4 regions of the Cobetia sp. BMC6 genome follow, and region 3 is predicted to be linked to each of the others. Evidence: predicted binding sites of a transcription regulator. Region 3 holds the regulator's gene; each other region holds the start of a gene.
The links. The regulator FNR, encoded in region 3, switches genes on or off when oxygen is low (the NO sensors DNR and NnrR bind a similar motif). The targets are predictions, from matches to a motif close to TTGATNTANATCAA.

Region 1 (3,521 bases), on a different contig from region 3:
AAGCCGTAGATCACCCACGGCTGGCGGCCGACTTCGGTGGTGAACCAGCCCGCGAGTATCGCGATCAGACCGGCCGGCCCCATGGCGACGGCCAGCCTCAGCCAGCGCCGCGAGGTGAAGAGCCTGCCCTTGCGGGCCAGATAGACACCCGAGAGGCCGAGCAGAATCATCGCAAGGCCCAGGCCGACCATCAGGCGGAAGCTCCAGAACACGACGGTCGAATTGGGGCGGTCCGCAGCGGGGAAGTCCTTGAGCGCCGGTACCTGCTTGTCGATGTCATGCATCAACAGCAGGCTTCCGAGAGCCGGAATCTCGAGTGCGAAGCGCGTCTCTTCGCGCTGCATGTCGGGCACACCGAACAGGATCAACGGCGTCGGTTCCCCATGGCTGTTGTCCCAATGGCCTTCGATGGCCGCGATCTTGGCCGGTTGATGCTTGAGCGTATTCAGGCCATGCATGTCGCCGACGAAGGCCTGGAGCGGGGCGGTCACCATCAACATCAGCACCGCCATGACGAGCATCTTGCGCACTTCCGGGGTGTCGCGTTTCTTGAGCAGCAACCAGGCGGCGGAGGCAGCGACGAACAGCGAGGTGCTCAGGAAGGAGGCCAGTGCCATGTGGGCCAGGCGATAGGGGAAGGAGGGATTGAAGACGATCGCGAGCCAGTCGACCGGCACGACGATGCCATCGATGACCTCATGCCCCTGAGGGGTCTGCATCCAGCTGTTGGACGACAGGATCCAGAACATCGAGACCAGGGTGCCGAGCGCCACCATGCAGGTCGAGAAGAAGTGCAGGCCGCGGCCGACGCGATTCCAGCCAAACAGCATCACGCCAAGGAAGCCGGCTTCGAGAAAGAAGGCGGTCAGCACTTCATAGGTCAGCAGTGGCCCGGTCACGCTGCCGGCAAAGGCCGAGAAGCCGCTCCAATGCGTGCCGAACTGGTAGGCCATGACCAGTCCTGACACCACACCCATCGCGAAGTTGACCGCGAAAATCTTCGACCAGAAATGATAGAGGTTGCGGTAGACCTGTGTGCCCGTCTTCAACCACATGCCTTCCAGCACCGCCAGATAGCTGGCGAGGCCAATGGTGATGGCCGGGAAGATGATGTGAAACGAGATGGTGAAGGCGAACTGTATCCTGGCCAGGTCGATGGCCTCGGTGCCGAACATGGCAATGTCTCCTGAGTAGGCGGCAAGGGGGACGGCCCTGCCTGAATCTTCGCCGCTACTCTAGGGAGCCACCGGAAGCCATAACAGGCTCAGTTGTGCGAGAAAAAACCATATCAGTTGCGAGCTGAATCTTGGTCAGTCGTTAAATGCCCGTGAGCCAGCCAGGTGGTCTGGCGAGAATCCAGCAAGGCGAGTCGGGCAGGAGGGCGCACTCTGATTCACGTCAGCACTATGACGGGGTCAGGCGCGTGCCACATCGCCCTTGGCGGCAGGCCCCGCCATGGCGGGCTCTTGCGCACCCTGCTAGGGCACGCGTGCGGCATCAAGGCATGCAGCCAGGGTGCGCAACAAGGTGCGATATCCAGGTGTGGCAAGCGGCTGGCGCGCGAGTGACATGTGCCGCAAAAGGCTGTTTTCGCCCCCGCGGATGACGAGTGAAGACTGTGTGGCAAGGCGGCCACAAGGGCTGCGGCATTTGCGCGCACTCATGCGCGGATATACTCGAGGCACTCCTCGCACCTCGCATGCAGCCTGAGCGGTCCGCGTTTCAGGCTGCCTTGAGCAATTCACCCAATGTCTGCATGGCGCGCTCTGACGCCGCATCCCATGGGTGGCCGTAGCTCAAGCGAATGCAATGCTTGAAGCCCTGGGTGGCCGAGAAGATAGGCCCCGGCGCTAGGCTGATGCCGTGGGCCAACGCCTGCTGGAACAGGGCCAGCGAGTCGATGTGCTCGGGAAGCTCGCACCACAGGAAATAACCCCCGTGGGGGTGGGTCACGCGAGTGTCTTCGGGGAAGTAGCGATCAATGGCTGCCAGCATGGCTGTCTGCTGGGTCTCGAGCGCCAGACGTAGCTTGCGCAGGTGGCGGTCGTAGCCGCCATGCTGAAGGTAGTCGGCCAGGGCCACTTGGGCGGGCAGCGATGGCGAGATGGTCGTCATCAGCTTGAGGCGCGAAATCTCCCGGGTATGCCGCCCCGCGGATATCCAGCCCACCCGATAGCCCGGTGCCAGGCACTTGGAGAACGACCCGCAATGCATCACCAGACCTTCGACATCCAGCGCCTTGACGGGTTGCGGGGGCGACACCTCGGCACGTTGATCGAAATACAGTTCCGCGTAGACATCATCCTCCAGCATCGGTAGCTGATGACGGCAGAGCAGCGCATACAGTTCGGCCTTGCGTGCATCGCTCAGGCTGGCCCCCAGCGGATTATGCAGATGACTCATGAACCAGCAGGCCTTGATGGGCAGCGTCTCCAGACGATTCTCGAGTACCTCGAGATCAATCCCTTCGCGCGGGTGTACCGGAATTTCCACCGCGCGCAGCTTGAGCCGCTCAAGCACCTGAAGCGTGGCATAGAAGGCCGGCGCCTCGATGGCGACAAGGTCCCCGGGCTGGGTGACACATTGCAGGCCAAGATTGAGCGCCTCCATGGCACCATTGGTGATCACCAACTCCTCTGTCGGCAGCTGCATGCCATTGACCATGTAGCGCTGAGCGATCTGTCGGCACAGGTCAGGATGGCCTGTGGTCATGTCGGAGATCACGGCATGCGATGACAGCTGGCGCAGCCCGCGCGTCATGCTGGTCGCAAGCCGCGCGAGGGGAAAGAGCTCCGGGCTCGGGAAGGCAGAGCCGAAGGGGACGGTATCGTTGTCGCGCAGTGAGCCCAGCACCGAGAACACCAGTTCACTGACGGCGACATCGGAAGGAGCTTGCTGCTGCAGGGCGACATGCGGCTCATCGAGTATCCGCGAGGCATTGTCACGCACGAAATATCCCGAGCGCGGCCGCGCACTGATCAATCCCTGATTCTCCAGCAGGTAATACGCTTGGAAGACGGTAGAGGGACTGATGCCATGCGCCTTGCTGGCCTGACGCACTGACGGCACGCGCTCACCTGGGGCGAGAATGCCGGTACGAATCAGGTTTGAGATCTCGGCAGCAAAGCGTTCATAACGCTTCATGGGAGCTATCCTGGTGGGCTGTGGAAGGGCAAGGATACCGAAGTGGGGGACGGCGCTATACCAGAGAGTCTCAGGTGGCATCGCGACTGATACCTTAATTCTCATGGTGTTCGCTCACTTCTCTGGCTATCGGAGCAAGCCCCTTTGCATAGAGGTTTGCTTCGGTCCATGAGGCTTGTTAGGCCTGCCCTATGGCGGCGAATCCGTCTGGTTTACTAGCAGTCCCGTAATTTGCTCCAATATCGTCATATTTCTATGGAGAGTGCCGCTGTGGCAGCCACTGGTTTGAGTAATGCATCGTTCGCCTTGAATATCGCACTCCTTCAGCATGGATGGCGTGATGAGTTTGATGCAGGCACCTTGGAGCGTGGTCTGCG
Region 2 (3,521 bases), on a different contig from region 3:
AGCAGCACGACCTCAATAGCTTCGATGCCCTGTGGCAAGTGGCAGCCCACGACGTCGACGCGCCGAATCGTGAACGCGGCGGCGTCTCGACGGTCTCGCTGCTGACACTCGAGGATGAGGACGGCAACAGCCATCGCCTCTACCTCAAGCGCCAGACCAACCATCTGGGCCGCAGCCTGGCGCGACCGCTGGGCGAACCGACCTTCTCTCGCGAATGGCGTGCCATCCGTCACTATCACGCGCTGGGGATACCGGCAGTGGACGCCGGCTGGTACGGCGAGCGGCGCGCAGGCCGGGAATGGCGCGCCATCCTGATCACCTTCGATCTCGCCGGGCGCGATGATCTGGATCACTGGCATCAACGCTGGGCGGAACTCGATACCGGCATGCGCTCTCAGGTCATCACCGCCAGCGCTCGCCTGGTTCGCGAGATCCATCAGGCTGGCCTGATGCATGGCTGTCTGTTCCCCAAGCACATCTTCCTGAGCCGCCCGCCGAGTGAGTCGCCGGACAGCACCTGGCAGATGGACGCCGTCATCATCGATCTCGAGAAGACGCGCCGCTTCGTGCTGCGCCGCCACGAGTGCCTGCGCGATCTCTACGTGCTGTGGCGCCGCCTGAAGGGCTGGCAGCATGATGAATGGCGACAATTTCTTGCCGTCTATCGCGATGCGGATGCGCAGAGCGCCGAGGTCAGTCAGTGGCTGGAACAGCTGGAAACACGCGCCGCACGCAAGCGTCGCTGAGCCTTAAGAGGCCGGCAAAGATCCTTGACGTAGTGATCACTAACCTTGCGCACGGCATGCGACCAAGGTCTTGGTCACCTTGCGCGAGGATGAATGGGAATGTCGCTCAAATGCGTCATCTCAAGTCTCACTCGTGAGACATTAAACTTCCCTGAAATAATCGGTAACATCTGCTAACAGGACGCCTAACAAGTTTTCAAACATCGTTCTAAAAAATACTTGCCAAACAGAACGCTGTTTTTTATAGTTTGCAGCGTCCCCTGATCGACGCAGCCACGCAGAGCACACGGCCCACGCCGTAGGGTAGCGAGGCACTGCTGACAGGCAGCTCACGAAGCCAAGCTTCAAGGAGAACTACACATGAAAGCTATCAAGATCCTGACCGCTACTGTTATCGCCGGCACCATGGCAATGGGCGCACAATCCGCCATGGCATATGGCAAGGGTGATACCTTCCTGCGCGGTGGCGTTGCCAAGGTCGACGGCAAGAGCAACAACGGCAACGGTCTGATCGCCAAGGACGAATCTGGCTTCGCCGGTTCCGTGGGCTACATGTTCCACGACAACCTGGCCATCGCCCTGCAGTCCACTGAAGAATTCAGCACTGACTGGGAAAACAGCGCCGGTGGTTTCGATGAGATGCCGATCAACCTGATGCTGCAGTACTACCCGCTGGGCGGTACTGAAGCCCGCGTCCAGCCGTACGCTGGTGTCGGCCTGAACTACACCCACTTCTCCGGTGAGTCTGCCGGTGGCCAGAGCATGGACATCGACGACAGCTACGGCGCCGCTGCCGAGCTGGGTGTGGACCTCAAGATCACCGAAGCCTGGGCCGTCAATGGCTACGCCCGTTATGCTGACGTCAAGGCCGATACCAAGATCGCCGGTCAGGACGTGAACGACACCGAGCTGGATCCGGTCACTGTCGGTGCCGGTGTCACCTACCGCTTCTAAGTCCTTGCACGAGGCGTGAACATGCCTCCAGCGAGTACTCGGCAAGCCGTGTGGTGCCGCATCATTCCCTAAAGCGCCAGCAATGGACCTCGGCAACATCGAGCCGTCCAGGCGCCGGATGGGCATCACACACGAACGCCGCAGACCTCAGGGTCTGCGGCGTTTTCGTTGTGGGCAATCAACGGCTACATGGCCAATCTTGAGCGGCGCCGCGCAGAAATTGACCTGGATCAACCAGGCTCCTGCCCAGGCAAGAACGTCCGTAAACTCTTGCCCCAGATCAAATTTCTCGAAATTCGGCTACCTAGAATGAAGGCATTGTTTCCCGCCATCCTTCAGGAGCCATCATGCCCGACGTCGTCACTCGCTCAGCCTCCCTCCCCGCGCACCTGACTTCACGTAGCCCGCGCTCTGCAGCACGCCCGTGGCAGCTTCTGGCACTGGCAGGCCTCACCGGCCTCGCGACTCTCTGTGCCACACCGGCCATGGCCGCCGACTCGCTGAATGCCAGCTCTCATAGCTCTCTCAACTCTCCCAGCTCTCTCAACTACGGCGCCGGGCAGTTCTGGACGCGTGCAGGTGTCGCCAAGGTCTCGCCGAAGAGTGACAACGGTCGCATCGATGCCATCGGTGCCGACGTGGATGTCGATGATGACAGCGCCTTTGCCTTCACTCTCGGCTATCGCTTCACCGACACCTTCGGTATCGAGCTGCTGGCGGCGCAGGATTTCGACCACGATATCTCGCTCAATGGCCAGAAAGCCGGTTCCGTCGACCACCTGCCGCCGACCCTGACACTGCAGTACTACCCGCTTGGCGGGCGTGAATCGCGCATCCAGCCGTACATCGGCGCGGGCGTCAATTACACCCACTTCTCCGATGAAACCCTCGACGATGGCACCAAGCTCGAGATGGATGACAGCTGGGGCGCGGCCGCACAGATCGGCGTCGATCTGGTGATCAACGAGCACTGGGCGGCCAACGTCGCCGCCTGGTATCTGGATATCGATTCCGATGTCACCGTGGCGGGCAGCGTCAACGACAAGGTCGAGATCGATCCCATCGTGACCATGGCCGGGATCAGCTATCGCTTCTGATCAGCCACTTCCTGGCTAGCGCTTCTGACGGGCCAGAGACGACAACGCCCCGCCAGCCCATCTCGGGCCGGCGGGGCGTTGTGCGTTGTGCGTTGTGCGTTGTGCGTTGTGCGTTGTGCGTTGTGCGTTGTGCGTTGCACCTGGTGTACTGTGCGTTGTGAGTTGTGCGCTCGGCACGCCTCAGCGCGGGGCGGCTTGCCCACTGTTCGTTGCCGAAGCATTGGAAGTTGCTGAAACTGTTGAGGTTGAGGTCGTTGAGGGAGTTGAAGGCGAAGGCGGCGTGACGTCCTCCGCCGGCGCCTTGCTCACCTTGCCCGGACGCGGGCGGTCCAGTACCAGCCCCAGCACCACCAGTGCGGCGCCCGCCACCATCAGCGCGGTCCACTGCTCATCGAACAGCCACCATGCCATCAGCGCGGCACACGGCGGCACCAGGAAGAAGGTGCGCGCGACCTGATGGGCCTCGCCACGCTCCAGCATCAGCATCAGCAGCCAGATGGCACCGACCGAGATGGCGATCACCAGCCAGGCCATGGTCAGCAGCAGACGCGGCGTGGGGTCAAAGGCAAAGCTGCCGACACTGGTCGCGGCGACGACGAACACCGCGCCCGCACCGAGATACTGGAACATCAGCCCCTCGACCAACCCCATGCGCCCGGAGACCCGCTTCTGCCACAGTGTCGAGCTGGACACGCCGATCAGTGCCACCAGGCACCAGACGAGC
Region 3 (3,521 bases):
TACGACCTCAAGACGGCCTCGAATCCTTTCCTGACCTTCGAGGCCATTCCGGCCGAGTCACGCTATCGCTTCATGCTGGATGAGTCGCAGAACACCATCATGGGCTTCATCAAGGGGCCGGTCTGTCGCGGGCAGGTCGCGGTGGATGTGATCAATGATCACTTCTGGGTCGGTTTCACTGATCCGAAGATGTTCAGTCACCCGGAAGTGGAGCGCACCCTGGCCGAGGAAGGAAAGAACCTCAGTTTGCCCGCCGAGCAAAGCAGCAACGCGTTGCCTATCAGCTCCTGGGTCAAGTTCGAGAGCAAGCAGACCGCCTATCTCAAGGCCAAACAGCGTCTGATGTCCCAGGCCTATCGCGATGGTGACCTGCGCCTGGATACGCGAGTGATGTGGGACGGCAGCGGCTGGGCCGACGGCCCCGGGCAGGGGCGCAACCCCAACGCGGCCCTGACCATCTATCGTCACTTCGACAATGCGGCGGTAATGAAGGGGCTGGTCGGTGGCGTACCCAAGACGGGCTGGATCATCGATTACCCGATGCTGGAGCGTATCCACTACCTGCTGGTCGCCGGCTTCGATGTCTACGGCAATCTCGGGCATCAGCTGGTCACTCGCCTGTACATGGACTTCCTGCGCATGGAGGGCGAGAACAACCTGTTGGTGCTGTTGCCGGCGGGCGAGCGCCAGGCGGTGCATGATAGCTGGTATCGCGACGTGAGCCCGGGGCTTGGGGGGCTGCTGTTCAAGAAACCGCCGCAGTTCGATGCGCCCAGTGACATTGTCTGGACACCGCAGGAGCTCTCGTCGCCGGACCAGGCCCGCCTTGGCCTGATGCGGCGCATGCAGGAGCGCCTCGCGCCGGAACTCGGGCATGAGCGCAGTCTGAGCAATGTCGAGGATGAGCATGTGCGACATGAGCTGCAGGCCCTCGCTGCGGTGCAGGGAGTCTCGGCCAGCCTGATGCCGGAGGTGACGATCGTCGCGCTGGAGGATGGCACTGATGACTCGCCACGCCTTTACAGCGTGCTGCGCAATTCCGCCCACGCCAACATCACCAGTCTGTTCGATGAGGAGGAAAACCGCCGTCCTGAGGAAGACACTCTCGATGTCTTGCGGGGCGTGGCGGGCGATTACCCGAATGCCTTCTGGCGATTGACGCCTGACACTCTGACGGGGCTGGCAGAGCGGGTGGCGGCACTCGAGACCGAAGAGGACTACCGCGCCCTGCAGGCCGATATCGGAGTGCGCCGGACTGATCCGCGCTTCTGGCAGTTCTCCGACAGCGTGCTGCGCGTCAACTATGCTGATCGCCCTGTCGAAGCGGGCCTGCTGGACTATAACCGCCTCGAGAACCGCTGATTGCCAGCGGGGCTTGAGCGGCCGAGACACGCTCTGTCGTCAGGGCTGTCTGGGTTGTCGAACTGTTTCGATGACTGACGACTGGCCTGTCAGAAAGCAGAAGCCCGCCACGCCCATTGCGTGGCGGGCTTCTGCCTTGTGTGGGACCGACATGGCGTCCTGCGGTAGATCAGCGCAGTGTCGCACCGCGTGATGTGCTGTCAGCAGGCGTCATCAGCGACCGCCCTGACACTCGCCCTCGGCCAGCTCGATCAGGCCATCCAGATGCAGGATATGCACCTCGCGGGCACGAATGTCGACCAGCCCCTGGGTCTGGAAGCGGGTCAGGATGCGGCTGATGGTTTCGACGGCCAGTCCCAGATAGTTGCCGATATCGGCGCGTGCCATCGAGAGGCGGAAGCTGTATGGCGAATAGCCTCGGCGACGGAAGCGCTGTGACAGGTTGACCAGGAAGCTCGCCAGCCGCTCATCGGCTGTCTTGCGTGACAGCAGCATCATCATGCGGCGATCTTCGTGCAATTCCTTGCTCAGGCTCTTGAACAGCTGGGTTCTCAGCTCAGGCATCTGCTCCGAGAGCGCATTGAGTCGGTCGAAGGGAATCTCGCAGACGGTGGTGGTCTCCAGCGCCACCGCGGTGCCGGGATAGCAATTGCTGTCGATGGCATCGAGTCCGGCCAGCTCGCTGGGCAGGTAGAAGCCGGTCAGCTGCTCCGTACCGCTGTTTTCATTGGTGATCTGCTTGAGGCTTCCGGAGCGCACCGTGAAGACGCAATCGAAGGCATCGCCCTGGGTGAAGAGGACTTCCCCTTTTCTGAGTGGCGCGCGACGGCGGATGATGGCGTCAAACTGGTCGATATCTTCCATGTTCAGTGCCAGTGGCAGGCACAGTGAACTCAGCGAACATGTCTGGCAGCGGGCTTCATGGGCGCGCAAGCGGTGTGATGCCTGTGCATTGGCCGTCATGGTGACTCTCCTGAGGAATGTCACCGCTACCCCTGGGGTAGGGCAGCGGGAGGGGTCTTTCGGGCGCAACGAACGGTGGGGCGGGGCCTTGTCGCCCGCCGCTGCACTGCTGAGCCGCAGTGTATCGAGCGGACAGAGTCTGAGCGCTCATCGGCCGAGGCAGCGCATTCCGTGACGCCATAATATTAGATTTTGTTAATTCATTATCCTGCCCAACCCATGGGCGTTGCAAGGTGTGTGAACTTTAGGCCTGGTTGACCCCGCGTGACCATACCGCGACGACCTGCCTCAGCCGAAGGCGCGAGTCAGTATGCAGTGACCAGCACTCAGGCATCAGTCGCTGGTCATCCGTCGCTGGCCATCTGGGCTCAGCCAGCTGCGCCGAGCAGCAGGATCAGCGCGGCGGCCAGCGTCGCCAGTGCCAGAATGCCCCAGGCACGTGGCGCTGGTGTGTCAGGCTGACGTATGCCGTTGATGCGATGTTCCTGCATGGGGCCATCGCCTTCGCGCTCGTCGCTGTCAGCGCGCGAAAGACTGCCCAGCGCCAGCATGGCGAACAACACCAGGCTGCCCAGCGTGAGGGCCAGCACCCAGAGATTCCAGAACAGGGGGAGGCCAGTTGTCTCCAGCAGATTCATGTCGTGTCTCCTGAGGGGGGCTGTCATGGGCTACGGCTGGCGGTGTCGCTCGCAGGGGCGGCCTGCTGCAGGTAGGCGAGCAGAGCCGTGATTTCGGCAGTGCCACGCACGTCATTGGGGGCGGCGAGAATCTCGTCTTCCGCGTAGGGTACGCCCAGGCCTTGCAGGGCTCGCATGCGTGCCGCGATACCTTCGCCGCTCAACGCCCGCTCGAACAGCCACGGGTAGGCAGGCATCGCCGAACCCGGCACCTGACTGCGCGGGTCATGCAGATGCAGGCGCTGCCAGGCATCGTCATGCTGCGCAGGCAGCTGGCTCAAATCCGTCCCCCAGCGCTCGACGCCCCACAGCGAAGGGCGGTCGTAGAAGCGTGCCCGGGTGGTCGTCGCATCGCCGTGGCGCGCCGTGTCGCCCGGTAGATAGCGCACCATGCGTGTGTGGCACTGCTGACAGCCCTCGCGTTGATAGATGCGCTGACCCTCCAGCGCCAGGGCGCTCAGCGGTTTGAGGTCTTCGGGCGCGCTGGCGAGACTGGGGTGAGCTCCAAGCGGCACCAGC
Region 4 (3,521 bases), on a different contig from region 3:
TGGAACGTTTCCGGGGCCACACCCATATCCGCTGCAAGCTGGAAACCGGGCGTACCCACCAGATTCGCGTGCACATGGCGCACCAGCGCTATCCGCTGGTTGGAGACCCGGTCTACGGCGGGCGTCTGAAGCTGCCGCCGGGGGCCAGTGACCCGCTCAAGGAGCTGCTGCGCCAGTTCCCGCGTCAGGCACTGCATGCCCGCCGTCTCGCCTTCATCCACCCGATCACGGGCAAGGAAGTCGAATTCCGCGCCGAGATGCCGGGTGACATGCTGGTGCTGATCGACTATCTCAAGGAAGACATCGCTCGCTGAGGCGGCAGGCTCGCGCGACACGCCGCACAAGGAGAGGTTATGCACGACGAGAGTCTACGCCCGACCCTGATACTGCCGGACTGGCCCGCGCCGAGCCCGGTGCAGGCCTTCGTGACCACGCGTGAGAGCGGCCCCAGCCAGGGGCCGTATGCCGGCTTCAATCCGGCGCTGCATGTGGGGGATGACCCGGCGATGGTGGCGCAGGTGCGTGAGCTTCTCGCGGCGGAGGTCGATGACGGCCGTCCGCTGGCGTGGCTGGATCAGGTGCACGGCACTCAGGTGGTGGATGCCTTCGATGTCTGCCATGCCGAGGGCCGGCCGGATGCGCCGCCACGGGCGGATGCCTGCATCAGTACCGGCACCGGGCAGGCCTGTGTGGTGATGACGGCGGACTGCCTGCCGGTGCTGTTCTGTGATCGGCAGGGCACGCGTGTCGGCGTGGCACATGCGGGTTGGCGCGGGCTGGTCGCAGGCGTGCTGGAAGCTACCATCGAGCGTCTCGGCGATGACCCCGGCGAGCTGATGGCCTGGCTGGGGCCGGCGATCTCCAATGCGCAGTTCGAGGTCGGCCCCGAGGTGCATGATGCCTTCATCGCGGACCTGCCTGAGGCCGATGATGCCTTCGAGGCCAGTCCCTACCGGCTTGGTCACTACATGTGCGACCTCTACAAGCTGGCACGTCTGCGTCTCGAGCGTGCCGGAGTCGGTCATGTCAGTGGTGGCCACTTCTGCACCGCCTCGGAGTCGCGTTTCTACTCCCACCGGCGTGATGATGGCGTGACCGGGCGCCTCGCCACGGTGATCTGGCTGCGCTGAGGCGCCGAGCAGAAATCACTGTCCAGGGGCCTGGTCTGCGCATTCCACAAGCTCGACATTCAGTACCCACAAACGCCCCGTTGACCTGATGTCCCAGGTTGGCGGGGCGTTTCTGTGTGTGGCAAAGGTGATGGCCGGCGGGGCGGGAAACTGACCTGGATCAGGCAAATGGCACAACATGCTGCAGTGCGGCGAATCCTGCCTTGAAAGCCGTGCGCCAGTCCCCATCTTGAGAGTCAGATACGAAAAGTTACAGGCGAAGCTCCTGAGAAAAGGAGTACCGCCATGACTCTCAGGAGACAGCACCATGCGCATCGACAAACTGACCAGCAAGCTGCAGAACGCTCTGGCGGATGCCCAGTCGCTCGCCGTCGGGCGAGGCCACAATGAAATTCACCCGCAGCATCTGCTGCTGGCCCTGCTTGAAGACCGCGATGGCGGTCTCAAGGCACTGGTCAACAAGGCGGGCGGCGATGCCACCAGTCTGATGAGTGGTCTCAAGCGCCAGCTGGATGACCTGCCGACCGTGTCCCAGTTCGACGGCAATGTCGCGCCCTCGCAGGCCCTCGGCAAGCTTCTGAATCTGGCCGATCGCGAAGCGCAGAAGCGCGGCGATCAATACATCGCCTCCGAGCTCGCGCTGTTGGCCGCGCTGGAGCTGGGCGGTGATCTCGGCAAGCTGTTCACCTCCTCGGGCATCAAGAAGCCCGCCCTGACCTCCGCCATCGATGCACTGCGCGGTGGCGAAGCCGTGGGCGATGCCGATGCCGAGAACAATCGCGAAGCGCTCAACAAGTACACCCTGGATCTCACCGAACGCGCACGGGATGGCAAGCTCGATCCGGTGATCGGGCGTGACGAGGAAATTCGTCGCACGATCCAGGTGCTGCAGCGCCGCACCAAGAACAACCCGGTATTGATCGGTGAACCTGGTGTCGGCAAGACCGCCATCGTCGAGGGGCTGGCCAGCCGTATCGTCAATGGCGAGGTGCCGGAAGGTCTCAAGAACAAGCGCGTGCTGTCTCTCGACATGGGCTCGTTGCTGGCGGGGGCCAAGTTCCGCGGCGAATTCGAGGAGCGCCTCAAGTCGGTGCTGAAGGAGCTGGCGCAGGAAGAAGGCCAGGTCATCCTGTTCATCGACGAGCTGCACACCATGGTCGGCGCGGGCAAGGCCGAAGGCGCGATGGACGCCGGCAACATGCTCAAGCCGGCGCTGGCGCGCGGCGAGCTGCACTGTGTCGGTGCCACCACGCTTGACGAGTATCGCCAGTACATCGAGAAGGATGCCGCACTCGAGCGCCGCTTCCAGAAGGTGCAGGTCGACCAGCCCAGCGAGGAAGACACCATCGCCATCCTGCGTGGCCTGAAGGAGCGCTACGAGGTACACCACGGGGTCGACATCACCGACAGCGCCATCATCGCCGCTGCACGCCTGTCCTCGCGTTACATCACGGACCGCCAGCTGCCGGACAAGGCGATCGATCTGATCGATGAAGCCGCGTCACGCATCCGCATGGAGCTGGATTCCAAGCCGGAGGAGATGGACCGTCTCGATCGCCGCCTGATCCAGCTCAAGATGGAGCGGGAAGCGCTCAAGAAGGAGACCGACGAGGCGGCGCTCAAGCGCCTCGGCGCGCTTGAGGACCAGATCTCGGAGCTGGAGCGTGAATACGCCGACCTCGATGAAGTCTGGAAGGCCGAGAAGTCCAGCATCCAGGGCGCGGCCCAGTTCAAGGCGGAGCTGGAACAGGCGCGTATCGATCTGGAGCAGGCGCGTCGTGCCGGCGACCTCAGCCGTATGTCGGAACTGCAATACGGCGTGATCCCGGGGCTCGAGAAGCAGATCAGCGAAGCCGGCGAAGGCGAGGCGGATACCTCTGCTCACGTGCTGCTGCGCTCCAATGTCACTGAGGAAGAGATTGCTGAGGTCGTCTCGCGCTGGACCGGCATCCCGGTCGCCAAGATGCTCGAAGGCGAGCGTGACAAGCTGCTGCGCATGGAAGAGGCGCTGCACGAGAAGGTGATCGGTCAGGACGAGGCGGTGATCGCGGTGTCCAATGCGGTGCGTCGCTCACGCGCGGGGCTGTCGGATCCGAATCGTCCCAACGGCTCTTTCCTGTTCCTTGGCCCGACCGGCGTCGGCAAGACGGAGCTCTGCAAGTCACTGGCCAGCTTCCTGTTCGACACCGAAGAGGCGATGGTGCGCATCGACATGTCCGAGTTCATGGAGAAGCACTCCGTGGCTCGTTTGATCGGCGCGCCTCCCGGCTATGTCGGGTATGAAGAGGGCGGCTATCTGACCGAGGCCGTGCGCCGCAAGCCATACTCCGTGCTGCTGCTCGACGAGGTCGAGAAGGCACACCCGGATGTCTTCAACATCCTGCTGCAGGT

Region 1: a site for FNR is predicted at 1,389-1,402, ahead of MKZ40_RS04085 (cytochrome ubiquinol oxidase subunit I). Genes of this name have one in related genera too.
Region 2: a site for FNR is predicted at 1,921-1,934, ahead of MKZ40_RS06795 (OmpW family outer membrane protein). Genes of this name have one in related genera too.
Region 4: a site for FNR is predicted at 1,281-1,294, ahead of clpB (ATP-dependent chaperone ClpB). Genes of this name have one in related genera too.

The regions. Positions count from the first base shown of each region.
Region 1 is NZ_JAKUMF010000001.1:947,778-951,298, forward strand. It holds gene MKZ40_RS04085 (cytochrome ubiquinol oxidase subunit I) at 1-1,175, opposite strand, end outside; gene MKZ40_RS04090 (PLP-dependent aminotransferase family protein) at 1,723-3,144, opposite strand; gene MKZ40_RS04095 (DEAD/DEAH box helicase) at 3,415-3,521, shown strand, end outside.
Region 2 is NZ_JAKUMF010000002.1:598,643-602,163, reverse strand. It holds gene MKZ40_RS06805 (lipopolysaccharide kinase InaA family protein) at 1-746, shown strand, start outside; gene MKZ40_RS06800 (OmpW family outer membrane protein) at 1,107-1,700, shown strand; gene MKZ40_RS06795 (OmpW family outer membrane protein) at 2,186-2,797, shown strand; gene MKZ40_RS06790 (DMT family transporter) at 2,978-3,521, opposite strand, start outside.
Region 3 is NZ_JAKUMF010000005.1:127,845-131,365, forward strand. It holds gene MKZ40_RS11450 (fatty acid cis/trans isomerase) at 1-1,362, shown strand, start outside; gene fnr (fumarate/nitrate reduction transcriptional regulator Fnr) at 1,576-2,325, opposite strand; gene MKZ40_RS11460 (hypothetical protein) at 2,694-2,963, opposite strand; gene MKZ40_RS11465 (cbb3-type cytochrome c oxidase subunit II) at 2,987-3,521, opposite strand, start outside.
Region 4 is NZ_JAKUMF010000010.1:7,475-10,995, reverse strand. It holds gene rluD (23S rRNA pseudouridine(1911/1915/1917) synthase RluD) at 1-314, shown strand, start outside; gene pgeF (peptidoglycan editing factor PgeF) at 354-1,130, shown strand; gene clpB (ATP-dependent chaperone ClpB) at 1,438-3,521, shown strand, end outside.